DNA from 3 places in the Halobacillus sp. GSS1 genome. Region 1 is predicted to be linked to each of the others. Evidence: riboswitches for the same ligand, from Rfam matches in the RefSeq annotation. Region 1 holds a riboswitch; each other region holds the start of a gene.
The links. A riboswitch is a leader RNA that binds a small molecule or an ion and turns the genes downstream of it on or off. The one in region 1 is predicted to bind thiamine pyrophosphate.

Region 1 (7,374 bases):
TTTTGCTGGAGAAATTCGAACAGAGAATATTACAAAGGACGGATTTTCTTTTGCTCAAGCCAGGTTCATACTCGATGCGGCAGAGCCCATATTTCAACAGATGATGAGAGAAGATTGGAAAAGTATGAACAGGGTTCTGATTGTAGATAAATTGGTCTATTACATGTCAGAAATTAATGTGCTCCATCCTTTTAGAGAAGGAAACGGGAGGAGTTTACGGGAGTTCATTCGATGCGTAGCTTTGGAAGCAGGATATCGTTTGGATTGGTCCGTAGTACCACCAGAAGCCATCTTTAAAGCGAGTGTGCAATCTGTCAAAGATGTAAGCGCTCTTGCTCAGGTTATTAGTCAATCCTTAACCAACTACCAGAAACCTTCAGCCTGAAACAGGGCTGAAGGTTTTTTTATGAAGAACGAGGAGTCCACTTGAATAAAAAAAGCACAGCCGGGCCAAAAGTTGGAACTACGATTCGAATAGGAAGTGGTCTAGGATGAGGTTTTTAGGGATAGGGGATAGTGGCTTACCTAAAACAAGTCAGATGGCTAAGTCATCTGACTTGTTTAATCTTTTATTGAGATCGCCGCGCGCCAAAGAACGGCGGCCTTTCACCAAAAGAATACGGCTTTGAACCTAACTAGTATTTTATCTCTTTAAATATAAGAGGTTGTTCCACTATAATAAAAATAACTGAAAATTCAAAACTTAGACTCATCTAAATTCTAGAAGGAGGACGTTATGATGACCAGCCTTTCCTTCAGAGAGGTATGGGAAGCGAAGAGTCGCATAGCTTCGTTTGTCCAATCCACTCCTATCCTTTATTCAGAGCCTCTTTCTGAGCGTACCGGAGCACGTGTTCACTTGAAACTTGAACATACCCACCCTACGGGGTCATTCAAGCTCAGAGGAGCAGCTAACAAAATTCTATCTCTTCCCGAGGAGGACTTAAAGAAAGGGGTAACTACCTTTTCAACGGGTAATCATGGGATCTCTGTTGCCTATATAGCAGCACAATTAGGAATTCCTTGTACAGTTTGTATTTCGAATCGTGTTCCGGAGGCTAAGGTTAACCGGTTGAAAAAGCTGCAAGCTGTGGTTGAAGTCGTCGGGCACAGTCAAGATGACGCAGAAGCAAGGTGTACGGAATTGGAAAGAGATGAAGGGATGACCGTGATCAAGCCTTTTGACGATCGGGAAATTATCGCCGGCCAGGGCACGATTGCGCTTGAGATTATGGAGCAGTGTCCGGATGTCGATGAGGTCATCATTCCCTTGTCCGGAGGAGGACTGCTGTCCGGGGTTGCTTTTGTTATGAAATCTATTGAACCTTCCATACTAGTAACGGGTGTGACGATGCAGAAGGGAGCGGTCATGCAGGAAAGCCTCGCCAAGGGGAAACCTGTCATCCTCGAGGAGTCTTATACCCTGGCTGACAGCCTGCTTGGAGGAATTGGGACAGAGAATCGTTACACTTTTCCCATGACGAAAGCTTTTATGGATAAAGGAGTGCTTGTGGAAGAGGCGCATATTGAAGAAGGGCTGATCTTCACTCTCGAACACCATAAGATGGTTGTGGAAGGAGCAGCGGCCACAGGGATTGGCCACTTGCTTCATTGTAATGCTCTACAAGGAAAAAATGTCGTAGTCGTCATGACAGGAAACAATATCGATCATGAAGCGGTTACAAATCTTTTGGCTAAATCGTAATTGGGGGAGGAGTGGAGATGGGGGTTGCGGTGAAGGAAGTCTTAAAACTTCCCGTTCTCGAAAAAGCGAAAGTGCAGACAGAGGTGTATCATCGCCAGGTAGACTGGATCTCCGTGATTGAAACACCTGTGGAAAACTTTGTAAGAAACAATGAATTTGTGTTAAGTACAGGGGTTGGGTGCGGAGAGGATGTGCTGGCACTAGAAGAATATGTGAGGGATGTCATCCGTTCGGAAGCATCTGTGCTGGCGTTTGCCACAGGGCGTCATCTTTATAAAATCCCGGATCGGGTGTTAAAACTTGCGGAGCAACATGAGTTGATTGTAATGGAAATTCCATGGGAGGTCCGTTTCGGAGATATTTTACAGGACGTTTTACGATTGATTAATGAGGAGAACCGCCAAGAGCAGCAAAGGACGGAAGAAATACGACAAGAGTTAATCAACTGTGTTCTAAACGGAAAAGGACTGCAGGAGATCACATCCATCATCTATCAGAACACAGGTATTCCAACCGCGATCAGTGATCACAACAAACAGATCCGGGCGAATCAGTATTTTGATCGTTACTACATCGATGTCCTGAATGGGCATGAGCTTTCACAGGAAGGCACCCTTGTAGAAACCGAAATGGACAGTGAGCACCCGCTCCGCCATTACATTGAAACCTATGAAATCGGTGATCAGAAATGCTACCAGCTTACCATTTTATCGAACTATAAGAAACAAGGATATATCCTCTTTAAGCCAAAGGAAGATAAGGAGTTAACCTGGGTGAACCTTCATATCCTTGAGCATGCGCTTACCGCATGTGCCTTATATTTCGTAAAAGAGAATGCCATTGAAATGACTGAAATCAGGCTTAAGGATAACTTCCTGCTGGATTTAGCCAAGCGGGAGAGGGAGATGGACAGAGCTCTTTTATCAAAAGCACAGCTGCTTGGTTATGACCTGGAGAAGCCTTATATTTGTCTTGTCGGCCACATCCGGTTCGTTCAGCCGGAGGAGGAGCGCACCTCTTTAACGATGCCTCAGGTCAAGTCGTCATCAATCAACAGTCGGAATTATTACATTCAGAAGGAAGTCACACATGCGGGAGATGCCCTGCATAGGAGGACGATGACCACTTTTGATGAAGGGGAGGTCATCGTTTATTTGGAAACAGACCGGCCGGATTACGGAGAAACCGCGAATCAGTTTCTTGACCTGATTGAGCGGAGACTTCATGAGTTGTTGAAGGGGATTACGATCAGCTGGGGGATCTCCTGCCATAAAGGGGGGTATCAGGTTTTTCATAAAAGTTATGAAGAGGCGGAAACGGCACTGAAAATCGGTCAGCAGCATGAAGAAGGGGAGCGGACGTTTTTCAGTGATACACGGATGAATCGCTTGCTCATGGCTCTTTCTCATGAAGAAGAAATCGGAGCAATTGTCTATGATACGTTAGAGAAGCTGATTGATTATGACCAGAAACGGCAGACAGAACTCATTCATACGTTTATGGTCTACAACAAATACAACAGCAATGTCAGTCAGACCGCCCGTGCCCTGAATTTGCACCGTCAATCCTTGCTGCATAGATTGAGGAACATTGAACATTTGACTGGGCTTTCCCTGCTCAATGCGGACGATCTTTTTTTGTTGGAGTTGAGCGTCAGGTTGTGGCTATTGAAAAAGGTGGATGCATAGAGCGCCTCCTTTTTACGGCGCTCTATTTTTCATCTTTGACGGTCGTTTTCCATTCGCCCTGATTGGTCCCACGTCGATCCAGCTTGACGGTCCACTGGTCGGATTCTTTATCAAAAGAAAGCAGAGAAACTATCAGCACATCGGCCTTTTCCGGTTCTTTTTCAGATAATGCTGTAGAAAGAGCTTCAGAAGCTTTTAAGTCTGCTCCCTCTACTTCACTCATTTCAAGCTCCTGGACTTTTTCAGCGGTGGCTTGTTCAGGGTAGGACTCAGCGATATCCCCGTCTACCCAGACCTCGACCTGTTTGCCGACCCATAGACCTTTAGGAGCTCCGGATACCCACATGGCCCTTCCTTCCTCCCCTGACCCATCATCCATCGGTGTGACAACCAGAATACTGTCCTCATCCTGATCCATGACAAACCCGCTCATGTCCGGGTCGGATACTTCTGCTTCCACTTCCTTCTGGTCTACTTCCTCCGTTTCTGACAGCCCACATCCACTAAGGCATAAAGAGAAAAACATGAACATACCAGGCATCCATCTCATTTTCATCATTCACACACTCCTTATCTTCTTAATGATGACGTTTGAACGGGAGCAAAAGTTTCACATGACAGAAACATCCAATTTTGTTATGATGAAAATCACCAAGCGAATAAGTTTATGAAACTACTAGGGGAGCCTGAATGGGCTGAGAGGAAAGCGAGCGAGCTTTCTGACTCTTACAAACCTGATCTGGTTAATACCAGCGGAGGGAAGTAGTCTGACGATACGTGTATCGGCTTACTGCATACCAGGCCAGGTCCTCTAAGGATCTGGCTTTTTTATTTGCCTCCATTCTTCTCCCGTTTAGAAAGGTGGTGAAATATGAAAAACACAAAGCTACTCACAACGATGGCTGTGCTTGTGGCGATCGGGACGCTCGGGGCGCAATTCCTTTGGTTCCCGGCCGGTATTGCGAAAGCTTATCCTGTCCAGCATGCGGTTAATGTGATTGCGGCGGTGGTGCTTGGCCCCGTGCCGGCGGTCATGATTGCTTTTGTTATCGGGCTTTTACGTTTCTTATTAGGGGTCGGCACCTTTCTTGCTTTTCCGGGCGGGATGTTTGGTGCATTATTGGCAGGGATTTTTTACAGGATGTTTGAAAGAAAAAGTTCTGCGGTGATTGGTGAAGTGCTCGGTACTGGAGTCATCGGAGCTTTGGCATCTGTCCCGATCGCACACGTCTTGATGGGAAGTTCAGCTGGTGTTTTTGCATTTGTTCCTTCTTTTGTCGTAAGCAGTGTCTCGGGGGCTTTCATTGCTGCCTTCATTTTATCACGAGTGAAAGTTGAAAACATGATCTTACAACCATAATACACGGAAACTGCTAGGGGCGCGAGTATTCGCTGAGATAAGGAAACATTCCTTGGTCCCTCAATACCTGATCCGGGTCATGCCGGCGGAGGGAAGTAGTAAGAATCCCCTTCTGTCCTCTAGTAGCTTCCGAGAATAATAGGAGGCTCTACCATGTCTTTTTCCAAACAATTAAGAAATGAAAATCAGGATATCTATCAAAAAATATTCACTCATCCCTTCGTCCAGGGGATCGGGAAAGGAGAGGTATCAAAAGAAGCGTTGATTCATTATATCAAGGCTGATTATGAATATCTGAATGCTTTTATGCATGTGTATGGAATCGCTATTTCCAAGTCCCCTTGTAGAGAAGACATTCAACTGTTTAATAAGCAAATCGATTTTGTGTTGAACAGCGAGATCCATCCTCATAACAATTTTTGTGAACAGATTGGCGTTTCCTATGAAGAGCTTCAAGGGTATCCGTTGCCGCCGACTGCTGATCACTATATAAAGCATATGCTATTTCATGCCCATAATGGGGGGATCGGTGAAATATTAGCGGCCTTGCTTCCATGCCCGTGGACCTATTATGAAATCGGGGTCGAGCTTAAGAACCACTACCAGCCAGGGGTTGACCATCCTTTTCTCCCTTGGATCGATTTTTATGCCGATGCAGAGGTGAACAGTCTGACGGCGGTGTTATGTGAGCGGCTTGATCAGTATGCTGCACAAGCGTCTGAACTAGAAAAACAGCGGATGAGAGAAGCTTTTCGTAAAAGCTGTCAGCTGGAATATGCTTTTTGGGATATGGCTTACACACAAGAACAATGGCCTTGTGAAAAGGAGGTTGTGAGATGAGACAAGTATCATGTGCGCTGACAATTGCAGGGACTGATCCGAGTGGTGGCGCGGGTATACAGGCAGACTTGAAGACGTTCCAGGAATTGAAGAGTTACGGGATGAGTGTTGTAACTTCAGTCGTTTCCCAAAACACGACAGGTGTGAAGGATGTTCATCACCTCCCGGAAAACTTCATTAAGAGTCAACTGGAAGCTATTTCTGAGGATATGCCTGTTCATGCACTGAAAACTGGGATGATTGCCAATAAGGGGATGATGAAAGTCATCAGTGAATGGTTGAATGAAGTGGCTGCTCCTTACATCATGGACCCTGTCATGGTTGCCCAGAGCGGGGACCCTTTGATTGAAAAAGAAGATCAACGGTATTTAAAAGAATATCTTGTACCCAGGACATCACTCGTCACTCCTAACATCCCTGAAGCTGAAGTCCTTGTCGGAGGAAAAATTAAAACAGAAGCAGATATGAAAGAAGCAGCCGAAATAATTGTGAAAGATTTAGGTGCAGGAGCGTCTCTTGTCAAAGGGGGCCATCTCGATGGAAGAGCGGTTGATTTTCTATATGATGGTGGACGTGTCTATGAATTTGAATCTGAACGGATTAATTCTTCAAATACGCATGGCACAGGGTGCACGTACTCAGCAGCCATTACGGCTTACCTGAGTCAGGGACACGCTTTGCCACAAGCTGTCAAAGAAGCCAAATACTTCGTAACAGAAGCGATTCGCCACTCCTTCGACTTAGGAAAAGGAAGCGGACCGACCAATCATTTTGCTTTACGTGAGGAGGTTTTCAACAAATGGCTGTAAGTGTTATCGAAAGAGTAAGAACACAGCGCCCACTGATTCATCACATCACGAATTCAGTGGTGATGAATTTTACAGCGAACGGTCTTTTAGCTTTTGGAGGATCGCCGATCATGGCCAATGCCACACAGGAAGTGGCGGATGTCACCCGATTGTCTCAAGGACTGTTATTGAATATAGGAACGCTTCATGAAGAACAGGTGAAAGCCATGATCCTTGCTGGGAAAGCTGCAAATCAAATCGGCATTCCTATCGTCTTCGATCCTGTCGGCGCTCCTGCTACTCGTTATCGTTCAGATGCATGTCAGAGGATCTTGCAGGAGGTGACTCCGACGGTTATTAAAGGGAATGCCGGAGAACTTGCCCATCTCATCGGTCTGAATGTGGAAACGCAAGGCGTAGACTCCACAGGAGCAGCTGATTCCGAAGCCATCGTCCGCTTAGTAGCGGAGAAATATCAGACTGGAGCCGTCTGTACAGGAGAACAGGATGTCGGATGTATCGATGGGGATGTTTTTGTCAATGAAACAGGACATCCTCTCCTTGCTCAAATTACAGGATCTGGCTGTTTGCTTGGTTCTTTGCTTACAGCAAGCTTAGCGGTAGAAGGAAGTCCTAAAGAGAAGGTGCTGGCAACATTAAGCCATTATGGACGGGCGGCGGAACAAGCAGCAGGTCAACCTGATGTCAAAGGACCAGGGACATTCATACCGCGGTTTGTCGATGCTTTAGCAAGGGGGGAGGAGGCATGAAAGCTTCTACCCTTCGAAAATACTTCGTCATGGGCAGCCAAAACTGTGCCAAAGATCCTTTGAGTATTTTGGATGAAGCGATTGAAGCTGGAATCACGTGCTTCCAATATAGAGAAAAAGGAGAAGGCGCTCTAACTGGAGAGGCGATGTACAGTCTCGGTCATAAGCTGCGTCAACGTTGTGCTGAAGCGGGTATTTTATTTATTGTTAACGATGACATCGA
Region 2 (7,374 bases), on a different contig from region 1:
CACGTTATAATTTAATTGCATGAATGTCTTTAATAATTAACCATGTTAAACATTCTCCAAATTTTGTTACATTAATTAATGAACTAAAGGAGGATTTTATGAGTTCTGAAAGTAATTATAGTAGCGAGGAAGAATTGATTGAGCAGTTAAAAAGCAAGGAAGAAACGTTTTGGTCTAATGAATCTCTTAAACCTTATTACACGCTTCAAAAAAATCTGCCCATCCCAACCGAAGACCTTCATGAAGCAGAAATGCTTCTCCGAAGGTTTGCTCCATATTTAGCTGAAGTATTTCCAGAAACCAAGAAAATGAACGGAATCATTGAATCTCCCATCCATGGCATACCTTCTATGCAGCAGCAATTGGAAAAGCTATACCAGCAATCCATCCCTGGCCATTTGTATGTAAAGTGTGATCATGATCTTCCGATAGCTGGGTCCATAAAAGCGCGAGGAGGCATTTATGAAGTATTAAAATACGCGGAAGAGCTGGCAATAAAGCATGGAAAGCTTACAAAAGATGACGACTATTCAAAATTAGCCAATCCCGAATTCAAGAAGTTCTTTTCCAACTTTTCTATCGCTGTAGGATCCACAGGCAATCTGGCTCTAAGTATAGGTATCATGTGTGCTGTTTTAGGTTTTCAGGTAACGGTTCATATGTCCGTGGACGCGAAAGAATGGAAGAAAGAGTTACTCAGGGATAAAGGTGTAGTAGTGGTGGAGCATGATAAGGATTTTTCATTTGCCGTAAACGAAGGACGAAGACAATGTCAGGAGCAAAAGAACTGTTACTTCGTTGATGATGAAAATTCCAAGGATTTATTTTTAGGCTATGCCGTGGCTGCTTTGCGCCTTCAAGAGCAATTAAAACAAGAGAATATCACGGTTGATGCGGACAACCCCCTGGTGGTTTATTTACCTTGCGGTGTAGGAGGAGGTCCTGCGGGGATCACTTATGGACTGAAGTATGTTTTCGGGGATCATGTGCACTGTTATTTTGCAGAGCCGACCAGCTCTCCGTGCATGATGCTTGGACTTGCCACAGGAAAACATGAGGACATTTCTGTTCAGGATATCGGGCTTGATAATAAGACGGAAGCTGATGGATTAGCTGTTGGACGACCATCAGCTCTGGCTGGCAGGCTGGTAGAAAATATGGTGAACGGCATTTATACGATCAACGACGAAAACTTGTACAAGCTTTTAGCCCTTTTGAATGAATCAGAAGGTATTTCCCTCGAACCATCGGCACTTGCAGGCATGTACGGCCCTGCTTCCATCGACATTCAACAACAGTTAGACGGCATGTATGGCTCCCGGTTAAATCATGCTACTCATTTAGTCTGGGCAACAGGTGGAAGTTTGGTGCCAAAAGATATTATGGAAGGCTTTGTTTCTAAAGGCACATCATTTCTTCGTCATGAGGAATAGAAGAAATTAACCTGGTGAAGGGCTCCTCGTAACCTCAGTAATGAAGCCAGGGGGTTCTTCCGCTTCTACTCTTCCTTCATGATACACAGAAAAATAGCATATTTTCCAAATAGAACACTTCTATTCATTTAGAAATACGTGAGTGAGATGAGGGAGCACTAGAACTGCCCCCACTTCAGATAAAAGTCGAAGAGGGAGAGGAATGCTTTAAATTGAAAAAAATCATAGCGCTATTAATTACTACCTTCTTTTTTATAGCAGGCTGTTCTGATAACCCGGATGATAATAAACAGGGAGAATCGCCACTACCTGCTGAAGGTTTAGAAGTGATAGCAGATAATTTGGAAGTTCCATGGTCCATCGAAAAAATGGAAGATACCTTTTATTTAACAGAAAGATCAGGGAACATTGTCAAAATTGAAGATGGTGAAGTAGAAAGGCAAAGCGTAGAGCTTGAAGAAGAGGTTTCCACAGCTTCAGAGGCAGGATTGCTTGGGTTTGTTCTTGCCCCTGACTTTTCCGAATCGAACCTTGCCTATGCCTATTACACGTATGAAGATGGGGAAGAACAATTTAATCGGATCGTAATGCTTCGGTTGGAAGATCGTGTATGGAGAGAAGAGGATCTGCTTCTTAACCAAATCCCCAGCGGTACTTACCATCATGGAGGAAGACTTAAAATAGGTCCTGATGAAAAACTCTACGCTACAGCTGGGGATGCATCTGATCCTGAAATAGCCCAAGACCTGGATTCATTAGGTGGAAAAATTTTAAGAATGAACGTAGATGGATCGATCCCGGATGATAATCCATTTGAGGATTCCTATGTATATAGCTTTGGACATCGCAACCCTCAAGGGATGACTTGGTTGTCAGATGGTACGATGTATGCAAGTGAACATGGGGATAATGCAAACGATGAAATTAATTTGATTGAAGCTGGTCAAAATTACGGATGGCCGGTTATAGAAGGCTCTGAAGAACAAGAAGGAATGGTTTCGCCTCTATTCACTTCTGGAGATAGCTCCACCTGGGCACCATCTGGAATGGACAATTTTGAAGGAAAACTTTATGTTGCAGCATTAAGGGGTTCTGCCGTTTTAGAATTCGACCTTGAAACAGGTGAATACCGTGAAGTGATCGCTGGTGTTGGCCGGGTTCGGGATGTACAAATAAAAGATAACAATCTTTATTTCATTAGTAATAATACAGATGGTCGTGGAAATCCACAGGACAATGATGACAAGCTATATAAAATTTCTCTCTCAGAACTGGATTAACTACTGAAGAGTAACCGGTCAAAATCGGTCCATGCGATAGAGCGCTTCCGTCACGAAGCGCTCTTTGTTATCCATCTCTTCTGTGAAATGTTAGATGCTTCTAAAAGTTACCATTCATGATAGTTTTGGAGGAATGTTTTGACAATTATTTAGAACATGTTACGATATCATTGAAATCAAAAATCATAGACGATCCACTAGGGGTGCCTTCTCATAAGGCTGAGATTAAAGTGTAGCTTTAAGACTCTTAGAACCTGATCTGGTTGATACCAGCGTAGGGAAGTGGCGGTTACGTGTATCTTAAGCTACATATAGATGTTTACACATGAAACCACTTTCTTCACGCATATGAAGAAAGTGGTTTTTTTTGTGTCTGGAAATAGATGCATAGATTGCTTGCGTCTTATTTCTTTTTTCCTTGACCGTGGATCGTCGGGAAAAGGAGAGAGTGACAATGAAATTTTCACAACAGATTCGCGAAGCGGTGGATCCTATTTGGGAGGCAAGTTTCAACCATCCGTTTGTAAAAGGGATTGGAGAAGGGACGTTATCGCTCGACCAGTTTCGCTACTACGTCCTTCAGGATTCTTATTATTTATCCCACTTTTCCAGAGTGCAGGCGATGGGAGCCGCGAAGTCAGAGGACATGAAAACAATGGCCAGTATGGCTTCTCATGCTCAAGGGACGTATGAAGCAGAGATGGAGCTTCATGAGAACTTTTCAAAAAGGCTAGGGATTACAAAGGAGGAGCGCAACCAGTTCACTCCTTCTCCGACGGCTTATGCGTACGCATCCCATATGTACCGAGGAGCCTACCACGGGGACTTGGGGGAGATCATCGCTACGATTCTTCCGTGCTATTGGCTTTATTATGAAGTCGGGGAGCACTTGAAAGATCATCAGCCGGAAGAACCGATTTATCAGGAATGGATTGGCACCTATGGCGGGGATTGGTTCCGAACGCTCGTAGAGGAGCAGATTCAACGTCTTGATGATCTGGCGGAATTGAAATCGGAAGCTGGCCGTGAGCGGATGAAAGAGTTGTTTGTGATCAGCAGTCAGTATGAGTACCAGTTTTGGGAAATGGCATATGTCATGGAAGAATGGCCATTTGATATGAGAACTTCTCTCTTGGCAGGAAAAGGAGAATGAATCGTGAGTCCTTCCATTCACTTGATCTCGACAGGAAAGCAGACGATTTCTGAACTAACCGAGACAGTGAGCGCGGTCCAACAGCAAGTTGATTTTCTCCACATTCGGGAAAAACATCGGTCCGCTGCTGAAATTTTTGATGGGATTCAACAGGTGACGGAGACCGGTTTTCCAATGGATCGTATTATCATCAACGACAGGGCAGATGTAGCTTCTGTTGCAGGATGTTTCGGGGTGCAGTTGACTCACCATAGTCTCCCAGTCGCACAAGTGAAGCAATCCTTTCCCGGTCTGAATGTAGGAAAATCCGTTCATTCACTAAAAGAGGCCATAGGTGCGGAAGAGGAAGGAGCGGATTTTCTCCTATACGGAAATATCTATCCAACCTCCTCCAAGCCGGGAAAAGCGGGGAAAGGATTGGATTCGCTCCGTGAAATCATACGGCATGTCGGGTGTCCGGTTGTTGGCATCGGCGGGATATCTCCTGAGCGGGCAGGTGATGTCATTCGTACCGGAGCGCAGGGAATGGCAGTCATGTCTGGCATTCTACAGGCGGAGGATCCTGGGGAAGCAGCACAGGCTTACAGGAAGGAAATCGATAGAGGGAGGATGTTATGAATAAGCATTATGAAAGGATTGTTGTCGGAGCTGGTGTGATCGGCAGTTCCATCGCCTATCATTTGGCACAGCGTGGACGCTCTGTTCTTCTCCTGGAGCGGGGGACGATCGCCTGCAAAGCATCTTCAGCTGCAGCTGGCATGCTTGGAGCGCAATCGGAACTAAAAGACCGGAACGACTCATTGTATTCACTGGCTACAGCAAGTCGCGCGATGTTTCCAGCGCTGTCTGAAGAATTGAAAGCGTATAGCGGCATTGATATTGGTTTGCAGCAAAACGGCATCTATAAAATTGCTACAAATGAAGGAGAAAGGGAAGAGCTAATCGCCTATGGGGAAGTTCAAAGAAACCGCGGGGAGGAAGCGAGATGGATGGAGCCTTCTGAATTGCAAAGAGAAGAACCGGCGGTGTCCTCCCAGCTGAGCGGTGCCTTATTTCTCCCGAATGACGGGCAAGTTTCCGCTCCCGATTTGTCGAAGGCTTTTGCCATGTCAGCGGTAGAGCTTGGAGCCGAACTTTTAGAATACACCGATGTACAAGGTTTAATTAAAGAAAAGAATCAAGTCACAGGCGTGAGAACAAATCGAGGAGACGTAAGCGCCGATCATGTCGTAGTCGCTTGCGGGGCATGGAGTGAAGATCTGCTTGGAAAACAGAATTCCGGGATGGATCTGTATCCGGTAAAAGGTGAATGCTTTTCCGTGAAAACGAAGCGCAGGCTCATTCACGGGACGCTCTTTTCTAAGGGATGTTACATCGTTCCGAAGGCAGGGGGGCGTCTGGTGATCGGTGCAACAGAAAAGCCTGGTACATTTGATGAAACGGTAACCTTGGGCGGGTTATTTCCATTGATCAAAGAGGCGACTCAGTTGGTGCCTGAACTTGTTTTTGCGGAGTGGGAAACAGCCTGGACCGGGCTTCGTCCAAAAACGAAAGCCAGCATTCCGTATCTGGGCCCGCACCAAGAGTATGCCGGACTTTTTATCGCCACAGGACACTATCGCAATGGCATTTTATTGTCACCGATCACAGGAAAAGTAATTGCTGACTTAATTGAAGACAAGGATGTCCCTCAGGAATGGATAACTACTGGAATTTTATCACGTGGAGGAGTGAACCTATGAAACTACGAATCAATGGGGAATGGCTGACGATTCCGGAAAAGGTCAATACGATTGGTGAGCTACTGGGTCATTTTCAATTGGATCAGCGGGTGGTGATTGTTGAACAGAATGAATCCATTCTCGAGAAGGAATCACGAGCAGATCACAAGGTGCAGGATGGAGATATCATAGAGATAGTACAATTCGTAGGAGGCGGATGAAGATGTTGAAAATCGGTAACCAAGAATTCAAGTCTCGCTTATTGTTAGGCACAGGGAAGTATCCGGATTTTGACGTTCAGAAGAAGGCGGTGGAGGCTTCAGGGACCGACATCCTTACCTTTACTGTTAGGCGCATGAATATTTTCGAACCGAGCCAGCCGAATTTCCTTGAACAGCTTGATGTAGAAAAATATACGCTCCTTCCGAACACAGCGGGTGCGAAAACGGCAGAAGAAGCGGTCCGACATGCTAACCTCGCTAAAGCTTCAGGGCTTTGCGATATGATCAAGGTAGAAGTGATCGGCTGTGACAAGACGTTACTTCCGGACCCAGTAGAAACGCTCAAGGCAACAGAAGAACTGATCAAAGAAGGGTTCACGGTTCTTCCTTATACGTCCGATGATGTCGTGCTTGCCCGCCGACTTGAAGAATTGGGTGCGCATGCGGTTATGCCGGGAGCTTCCCCGATCGGTTCTGGACAAGGGATCATCAACCGTGAGAATCTTCAATTCATTATCGAACAATCAAAGGTGCCAGTCATTGTGGATGCCGGGATCGGGTCCCCGGCTGATGTAGCACAGGCGATGGAGCTTGGAGCAGACGGTGTGTTATTAAATACCGCTGTTTCAGCAGCGAGTGACCCAGTGAAGATGGCCGAAGCGATGAAACTAGCGATTGAAGCTGGGCGCCTCGGATATGAAGCGGGCAGAATTCCGAAGAAACGCTATGCCACAGCCAGCAGCCCGATGGAGGGAATGAGCCGGACATGAATGAACGCTATTCCAGGCAGACGCTTTTCTCTCCCATTGGAGAAGCCGGTCAGAAAAAAATCAGCGCCAAACATGTTTTGCTCCTTGGAGCAGGGGCGCTTGGAACAGGGAATGCAGAAGCTCTCGTCCGTGCAGGAGTCGGACGGTTAACAGTGATTGACCGCGACTATGTCGAGTGGAGCAACCTCCAAAGGCAGCAATTGTACTCAGAACGGGATGCCGAAGATCGAATCCCCAAAGCAGTGGCGGCGAAACAACGGTTGTCGGAGGTGAATAGTGACGTACAAGTCGATGCCTACGTCATGGATGCGACGCCATCCGAAATGGAACGCCTGTTAGAAGGTGTCGATCTCATGATCGATGCCACCGATAACTTTGACGCCAGGATGATGATGAACGATCTTTCTCAAAAATACCAGATTCCATGGATTTACGGCGCCTGCGTGAGCAGTTATGGCATCAGCTCTACCATTCTTCCGTGGGAGACCCCTTGTTTGAACTGCCTGCTGGATCAAGTGCCCCGTGGTGGTATGACCTGTGATACCGCCGGGATTATCAGTCCTGCTGTGCAGATGATCGTCGCTCATCAAACCGTTGAAGCTTTGAAAATACTAGTGGAAGACTGGGCAGCCGTCAGCCAGAAGCTTGTTTCCTTTGACCTGTGGCAGAATCAGCATACATCTATCAACGTATCCAAGATGAAAAAGGAAAGCTGCCCTTCTTGTGGAAACCATCCTACTTATCCATTTCTAGAATACAGCCATCAAATGAAAACAGCCGTATTATGTGGACGTGA
Region 3 (7,374 bases), on a different contig from region 1:
AAACACCTTGTTCATCGTCCTGTTCACATCGCTTTTCTCAAAATGGATCAAGGGGAAAAAAGAAGAACCGATCATGTATGCCGGCTTCGCTTTATTCGGACTTGGTTATGCGTTCCTTGCGTTCAGCAATCACATCCCCGGCCTTTTCATCGCTGTCCTCGTCCTATCCATCGGTGAATTGCTGTATGTTCCGACGAGGCAGTCGCTCCTTGCTGATATCGTCGACGACTCACGGCGCGGAGCGTATATGGCTTTCAACGGACTCGTCTTTCAGTTCGGAAAGATCCTTGGAGCCTTGGGAATCATCATTGGGAATGTGATCGGCGGGTACGGCATGGCCATTCTGTATGTCGGCCTCGTGTTCGCAGGCATCCACTTTTCCAAAATGGCGATCCGTCGCCGGAAATCACCGGAAGAAATCGTCCTTGAGGCGAGTGGTTCATAAGGATAGCAGGACCGATCCCTACCGTCGAGTGGAATGAATTTCTAATATTTTGAAACAAAAGACCCTGCTCTTCCGTATGGAATAAGTAAGAAGAAAAAAACGGAGGGGTCATTTATGGAAACCATCAAAAAATATTTGAAGCCATTATTCCTGGCAGGGATTCTACTATTATCTGTAGGCTGCACCAATTCGGAAGACGCAGAGACCCATGCCGAAGAGAATGGAAGCGAAGAAAACATCCGGACCGTTCTGCAGCATAGCTTTACCGGTCCTGATGAGGAACAGGAAAAGTTAATCGAGGGTCCTGAAGACGATGTGGAAGAGTATGCCAAAGAGCTTGGTGATTATCGTGAGGAAAATTTCAAACCCTATTTGACTGAACGTTTCTTTGAAAATTATCTGGTAAATACGAATAGGGCTTTGATGGCTCAGAGCCTCGCACATCCGAATTATACGTTGAGCGTTGAGAATATAGAGATTGAAGAAGAAGAAGACTATTATACGTTCACTGTGGAAGTGTCTTATAAGGATAACGAAAGCAATGAAAGTAAAACGGTTAACGTTGAAGGACATGCGCAAACGAACGAAGAGGACAAATTAACAAGTATCCAATATAGCAACTTTGAAGACCTTCGTACTGCCTTAGAGTAGTAAATAACCGCCCCCGATTTGGAAAACGGGGGCGGTTTGATGTTATAGCTGTCCATCATACCAGGAAAAGTATCCGAAATAGACGGAGAAGGCAATCGTTATACCAAGCATCCCGAACATCATCACAGGAAAAAGCCAATCCTTCCGCTTTACTTTCATCGGCCGGTAAAACGTACGGGCCTTTGCACCGGTGAACCCTTTCGATTCCATCGCGATCGCCGTCCGTTCCGCTTTCCGTATGGCGCCAGCGAGAAGCGGAATTGCGAACCGCTGGTACTGAAGAAGTTTTTCCTTCCAAGAATCCGGCCGGTTGACGCCGCGGATGCGGTGCGCCGCGCGAATCTGTTGGAATTCCGTCTTCAACATCGGCAAAAAGCGATAGCCGGCAAGCACGCCGTAAGCGATTTTCGGTGGCAGCTTCAACTGCTGGATCAGGCTTAATATGAAATGGACCATGTTCGTCGTGAACAAAAACAAAAGGGACAGCGTGGCGAACGCAAGCACCCTCAGGCCGAGGGCGGCCGCCGTCCAGATGTCTTCCGTCGGAAACTCCATCCCTAAGAATGAAACCGAATCAGAAGTCACGGTGCTGGTATCCGAGAAGACCACCGTCGTCCAGAACATCCCGAAGGCGAACAGCGTGAACGGAATGAAATAATACACGTAGTTTCGTTTCTTGAACGTCCCGAACACGAAGGTGACAATTACTGTCCACACGATGTAAAGCAGAGGGGTGACCGGGTCGAACACGAAGGCGAGGAGGAAGACGGCTCCGATGATCGTCAACGCTTTGACTGTCGGGTTTACGTCATGAAGAAACATACGCAGGCTCCTCTCGTGCTGAACCCGACTGTTTCCACTGTTCTCTCGGAGGCAGCTCCAGGTGATGGTCGGCCAAATCCGGACGAGTCCATAGTTCCTTAGACTGACCATCAAAGCTGAGTTCGCCTTCGTTCATGACAAGCACTCTCGTCGCGTATTTGTCGACGAGCTCCATGTCATGGGTGATCATCACAATCGTCGTCCCGTTTTCATGTTTTTCTTTCAAAAGGGACATCAAATCTGAGGTCGACTTTTCATCCTGTCCGAACGTCGGTTCATCGAGGAAAAGCATTCGCTGGTCCTCGACGATCATCGTGGCGACACTCAAACGCCGCTTCTGTCCCTGGCTGAGAAGGAAGGGATGCTGTTCCTCCAGTCCGTCCAACCGGCAGAACTTCAATGTTTCCTCGACAATCCTTGTCCATTCGGCTTCCTTCATCCCGGCATGCTGGAGACTGAAGGCGACTTCATCATAGACCGTGTCCGTAATGAACTGGTGCTCCGGGTTCTGAAAGACATACCCGACTTCTTTTCGCATTTCACTCTCTTTCCATTTCTTCAGGGCGCGGCCGTGCAGAGCCACGCTCCCTTTGCTTGGAGGCTGGATGCCCGCAAGGATTCTTGATAAGGAAGATTTTCCGTTCCCGTTTTCCCCGACGATCGCCACCCATTCTCCTTCATGAAAAGTGACGTTGATGTTCCGCAAAATCGACTTCCAATGCACAGCCTCTGCTTCCAACAACACCTTCCCAGCAGATAGGACAGGACGGTTTTCTGTGAGAGTGATGGCCGGCATGTCTCCGATGTGAAGCGGATAGGGCGGTGTCCACCCCTGTTCCAGCGCTGTCCTTGTGGCATAAGGAAGCTGGATGCCCATCTCATGAATGTCCCGAGCGTACGTTTTCAAATGATCGTGCAGCGGACCATCGTAGGCAAGTTCTCCTTTTTCATTAATAATAAGGACCCGTACCAACAAATCGAGCCAGCCTTCCAACTTATGCTCGATGACAAGCAGAGTGAAAGAATTCTCCTGTTTCAACCTTTTCAGAAGCTGAATGAATTCCTTCCTCGCCACCGGATCCAGATTCGCCGTCGGTTCATCGAGAATCAATACTTCCGGTTCCATGGCGAGGATGCAGGCAAGGGCGATTTTCTGCTTCTGGCCACCGGAGAGGGAGGAGATGTCCGCTGTTTTGTAGACTTCCATTCCAACCTGACGCAGTGCTTGGTCCACTTTTTCCACCATTGACGCATGAGGTGTATTCAAGTTTTCAAGACCAAAGGCCACTTCATCTTCGACCGTGATCATGCAGAACTGTGTCTCGGGATCCTGAAAAACGACGCCGACGTTCTGCGCCATTTCACCGGCAGGATAGGAGTCGGTCCGCTGACCTTGCACGAGAACTTCTCCATTCATGGCACCATCTAATTCACGAGGATAGAGCCCGTTCAAACAGTGGGTGAGGGAGCTTTTTCCCGAACCGCTCGGACCAAGGATCAGCATGTTTTCTCCTTCCTCGATGGAAAAAGTCAGACGCGACAGCACAGGCTTCTGCCTTTCCTCATAACGGAGGGTAAGGTCCTCGACGCGGATCACTTCCTGACTCATGCCGCATGCTTCCTTCGATGTTCTTTTCCTAGAGCGAAGCTTGAGAGGACACCTGTCTTCGCTAAGGCGTCACTGAGCGCTTTGCCTGCGACACCTGAGATGATCGCACCACTGATGATGCGGGCGATGAACATGGCGACGACGTACCCTGTGCTGAGAGCTGCGTAGCCGGAAAGGAAGTACCCCCAGACGAAGCTGAACACCGCAGCCATCACACCGGCAAGCATAAGGGTGAACAGGTCATAGCGCTTATACCTTGTCATAGCGAACGCCGATTCTGCTCCGAGCCCCTGAATCATCCCTGAAACGAGCAACATCGGACCGACCGCATTGCCGAGCAATACCTCAACGGCTGCCGCAATCGTTTCTGATAAAAACGCGGCGCCAGGTTTACGAATGATGTAAGCCGCAATGATCGACACGATGAACCAGATGCCGAAAATGAGGTCATATCCGATCGGACCGAAAAACCCGACGAGAATTTTCCCGACCGGAAGGAAGGCTAGATACACGACCGCAAAGACGACAGAAAGGACGGACATGACGACGATTTCTTTCAGTTTCCAGCTGTTCATTTGTGATCATCCTTATGGGAAGGGCTGTTGGCAGAGACCGTCACGGTCATCACCGTATGTGAAGAGCCGCTCGCTTCCGTCTCTCTGAACACATCCTCAAGTCCATTGAAAATGTCACGCGTATCTCCGTCGAGACGGGTGGAGTAGTGGGCAGGCGTGACTTCAACGCCTTTTTCTTTCATCGCTTCGATTTGACGGTAGATTGTGTCCATGTAGTCCCCGCCACCCATGGGATACAAAGAGAACTTCGCCGCGATGTGTTGTTCAATTTCTCTGGAGTGAGGCTTGTTCAATCGTTCTTCTGATTCATCCATATGAACATCACCGGCCGAATCGCCCGGACAGCCGATCGAAAAGGTCCCTTGAAAAGCGACATGAACACCCGTTTTCGCGATATGTAACAGAATCGCTTCGGTGACATCAAAGACATGCTCCATCCGGCCGCGCACCGTCGTCGTGACGTCATCCGTCTTCATCCACACTTTCGAGCTGTCCACCTCATTCAGACTAGCCTTGATGTAATCCACGAAGTTGTCGGCCATCGGATGCACGGAAAAAGAGCACCCCGCGATTCTTGAAGTTCCCCAGTTGTTTTCCATTTCTAATTCCTCCTTTTTTTGAGTACAAAAAAAACTGCATCCCACGGGAATGCAGTCTACCAATCATAAAGGAAGAACCAGTCAGGTCCTTGTGAATGTCGACTGCACTTCCCCACGCTAGTATTATCTAGTTCGGGTTCCAAGGGTCGGAATTTTTCCTCTCAGCCGCCTCAAGCAGCTCCCCCAGTGCAACACGCGTATGCAATTCTTGTACGTTGCTTCCATCGTAGCGGAGAGTCATAGATTTGTAAACCACCTTTTTCCTGAAAAAACAAATGGACCGGACCGCCAAACGGCGGATCCGGTCCATTCCTTATGCTTTCGACAAGCGTAACTTCATCACATTCTCATCTATGAAACAATCGATATAGGGTACGCGTTCATAAGGGTAATACGTGAGGGAGGTGGGGATCACTTCCATCATTTGATACAGGTCCTCTGTTGAAGCCACATCATTCAAAACCAATTGGACGTCTTCACCAGTCATCGAGGAGAACTTGGCCGAAGTGTAACCTTCATTTTTCATAAATTGGAGTAGATCCATTGTAGTCTCCTTATTATCTGACCTTGAACCTTACATTTTCCCTAAATAGCAAATTCCGAAACATCGGTCATGACATTTCCTTCACGACATCTCTCTAACTGTTATTCTACTATAATAAGACAAAAGAAGGAAGCAAAGAGTTTCGACAAAAAAACAGGAGCTGCATCGCTTCTTGTCGTCCATCAGTAATAAGGGGAAATCATCAAGTAGACGATGACTCCAGTGAGACTGACGTACAGCCATAACGGCATCGTCCAACGCGCGATTTTCCTGTGCTTATCGACCTTCATCGCAAGTCCGCGGAACAAAGTGAGTAGCGCAAGTGGTACGATGAGGGCTGCCAGTACGATATGGGTGATCAAAATGAAATAATAGATGCCGGCAACGATCCCTTCGCCGCCGAAGGACGTCGACTCTGCCATCGAATGGTACGTCAGGTACGAAACGAGGAAAAGAGCCGTCGATGTGAAGGCAGCGAAAATGAAGCGCTTGTGCCACTTCACGTTTTTCCTGATGATCATGAACAAGGCAGCAACCAGGAACACGAACGTAAAGGAATTCAAGACCGCATTCAGAAGGGGGAGGAGTTTAATATTGAAACCGAGATCCCCGTCGACTTTAGGTAAGAACAATAAGGCCACAACAATAAGGTTGATGGCGATGGAAAGCCCCACGACCCATGGGACGTAATTGAATTTTTTCATGGTATCGATCCTTTCTCAATCTCTTTATATAGAATCCTAGTCAAGTATAAAGAAAGAGAGAGGAGAATGCTATGACAGAAAACGCACAATTTGTCGAGGGAACACATTTTAATTGAAAACAGGACGCACGCAGGCCTTCGAAACATGAAAAAAGGCATGTCATGAATAAAGAGATGGGGCAAAAGCTCCATCTCTTTTTCTTCGTTCTGGGTGAATGGGCAAACCGATGACGACGAAAACCCATAGGATACTACACAGAAAGGAGGGACTTCGATGTCCGAAAGAAACTTGTTCCTCAGATTCATAGGCACAGGACTCGAATTCATTGTATCCGGCTTCCTCGCCATTCTCTACACAGCAACGCAGGACACTGGGCGCGGCTTCGATCCGAACCCCGTCTTTTGGAAAGCCTTCATCATCATCCATGTCTCGCTTCTCCTCGTCATTCCGCTGCTTGCGAAAGGAAGGACGCTCGGCATGCTGTTGATGCATCTCACCATTGAAACGAATGCAGGAAAGCCGCCGAACTTCATGCAGATTCTCATCCGTGTGATCCTCGGGTTCGGCCCGGTCATCCTTACCCAGGGAATGTGGTATTGGATTTCCTTCGTTACCGGTTTGATGGATCCGAAAGGGAGAGGGTGGAGTGAGATGATCTCTTTTACGACGATAAAATGGAAAGAGCCTCCACCGGAATAGGAGACTCAGGACGCAGTTGGTTTCCGGTATCGGAACAAGCTTGCACTTATTAAAATGAATGTGATCAACACAAGGATCCACATCGCATCCCGGTAAGCAGAAAATGATAGGGACTGGATCCAGTCGTGATAAAGTTCGATCGCGAGCCAGCCGATCGGGAAAATCGGCGCCGCTTTTGCATAGGAAGCATTCAGGGCTGCCTTTCCTTCCTCCGTTTTTCCCTTCTTCCCCCAAGTAAAGCGTAAGAGATAAACGAGCGCTATTAGAAAGATTGGTGTCAACAAAAGTCCTACGAACATCATTTTTCTTCCTCCTTTCTAATCTGTTCACTAATGGTTTGATCCAAGTACTCATCCATGGGATCTCTCTGTCCGATTTTTTTTAGTCCGTCTCCGATGAAGTAGCCGGCTAAGGCGATTCCTGCTGCCAGGATGACAGCATCGAGTGAAAATTCCATTGGTTAGAACCTCCGTCCTGTTCTTTCTCTCTATTCTTATACGCAAGGCAAAGAGAAAGGTTTCAGGGAAGGGGACCTCATTCTCTGATTTCTCATCAAAATAAAAAGACAGAAAATTCCCTCACTTCATTTACGAGCTAAGTGTAAGGTGGTAAAATTTATCATTGTAATGAAGTAAAGAATACAAAGGAGAGAGGGCAATGGGAAACGATCTACTCTATGCAAAATCATATTTTGAGAGACTGCCGGAACTTGGAGATTTGGCACCA

Region 2: it holds a riboswitch for thiamine pyrophosphate, as region 1 does, so the genes downstream of both, tenA (thiaminase II) here and thiW (energy coupling factor transporter S component ThiW) in region 1, are expected to answer to the same signal.
Region 3: it holds a riboswitch for thiamine pyrophosphate, as region 1 does, so the genes downstream of both, J0K78_RS03450 (YkoF family thiamine/hydroxymethylpyrimidine-binding protein) here and thiW (energy coupling factor transporter S component ThiW) in region 1, are expected to answer to the same signal.

Annotation. Positions count from the first base shown of each region.
Region 1 covers NZ_JAFLHE010000003.1:256,745-264,118, forward strand. Annotated here, with positions in the region: gene J0K78_RS09710 (Fic/DOC family protein) at 1-385, shown strand, start outside; gene J0K78_RS09715 (threonine/serine dehydratase) at 740-1,705, shown strand; gene J0K78_RS09720 (PucR family transcriptional regulator) at 1,723-3,393, shown strand; gene J0K78_RS09725 (DUF3221 domain-containing protein) at 3,416-3,952, opposite strand; TPP riboswitch at 4,062-4,171, shown strand; gene thiW (energy coupling factor transporter S component ThiW) at 4,265-4,753, shown strand; TPP riboswitch at 4,759-4,864, shown strand; gene tenA (thiaminase II) at 4,907-5,593, shown strand; gene thiD (bifunctional hydroxymethylpyrimidine kinase/phosphomethylpyrimidine kinase) at 5,590-6,402, shown strand; gene thiM (hydroxyethylthiazole kinase) at 6,393-7,151, shown strand; gene thiE (thiamine phosphate synthase) at 7,148-7,374, shown strand, end outside.
Region 2 covers NZ_JAFLHE010000001.1:616,774-624,147, reverse strand. Annotated here, with positions in the region: gene J0K78_RS03235 (D-serine ammonia-lyase) at 99-1,433, shown strand; gene J0K78_RS03230 (PQQ-dependent sugar dehydrogenase) at 1,646-2,713, shown strand; TPP riboswitch at 2,903-3,011, shown strand; gene tenA (thiaminase II) at 3,168-3,866, shown strand; gene J0K78_RS03220 (thiamine phosphate synthase) at 3,870-4,484, shown strand; gene thiO (glycine oxidase ThiO) at 4,481-5,608, shown strand; gene thiS (sulfur carrier protein ThiS) at 5,605-5,808, shown strand; gene J0K78_RS03205 (thiazole synthase) at 5,811-6,578, shown strand; gene J0K78_RS03200 (thiazole biosynthesis adenylyltransferase ThiF) at 6,575-7,374, shown strand, end outside.
Region 3 covers NZ_JAFLHE010000001.1:674,336-681,709, reverse strand. Annotated here, with positions in the region: gene J0K78_RS03475 (MDR family MFS transporter) at 1-445, shown strand, start outside; gene J0K78_RS03470 (hypothetical protein) at 560-1,096, shown strand; gene J0K78_RS03465 (energy-coupling factor transporter transmembrane component T family protein) at 1,139-1,918, opposite strand; gene J0K78_RS03460 (ABC transporter ATP-binding protein) at 1,905-3,527, opposite strand; gene J0K78_RS03455 (ECF transporter S component) at 3,524-4,102, opposite strand; gene J0K78_RS03450 (YkoF family thiamine/hydroxymethylpyrimidine-binding protein) at 4,099-4,701, opposite strand; TPP riboswitch at 4,794-4,896, opposite strand; gene J0K78_RS03445 (hypothetical protein) at 5,015-5,245, opposite strand; gene J0K78_RS03440 (DUF420 domain-containing protein) at 5,428-5,949, opposite strand; gene J0K78_RS03435 (RDD family protein) at 6,223-6,648, shown strand; gene J0K78_RS03430 (hypothetical protein) at 6,654-6,950, opposite strand; gene J0K78_RS03425 (hypothetical protein) at 6,947-7,105, opposite strand; gene J0K78_RS03420 (carboxymuconolactone decarboxylase family protein) at 7,306-7,374, shown strand, end outside.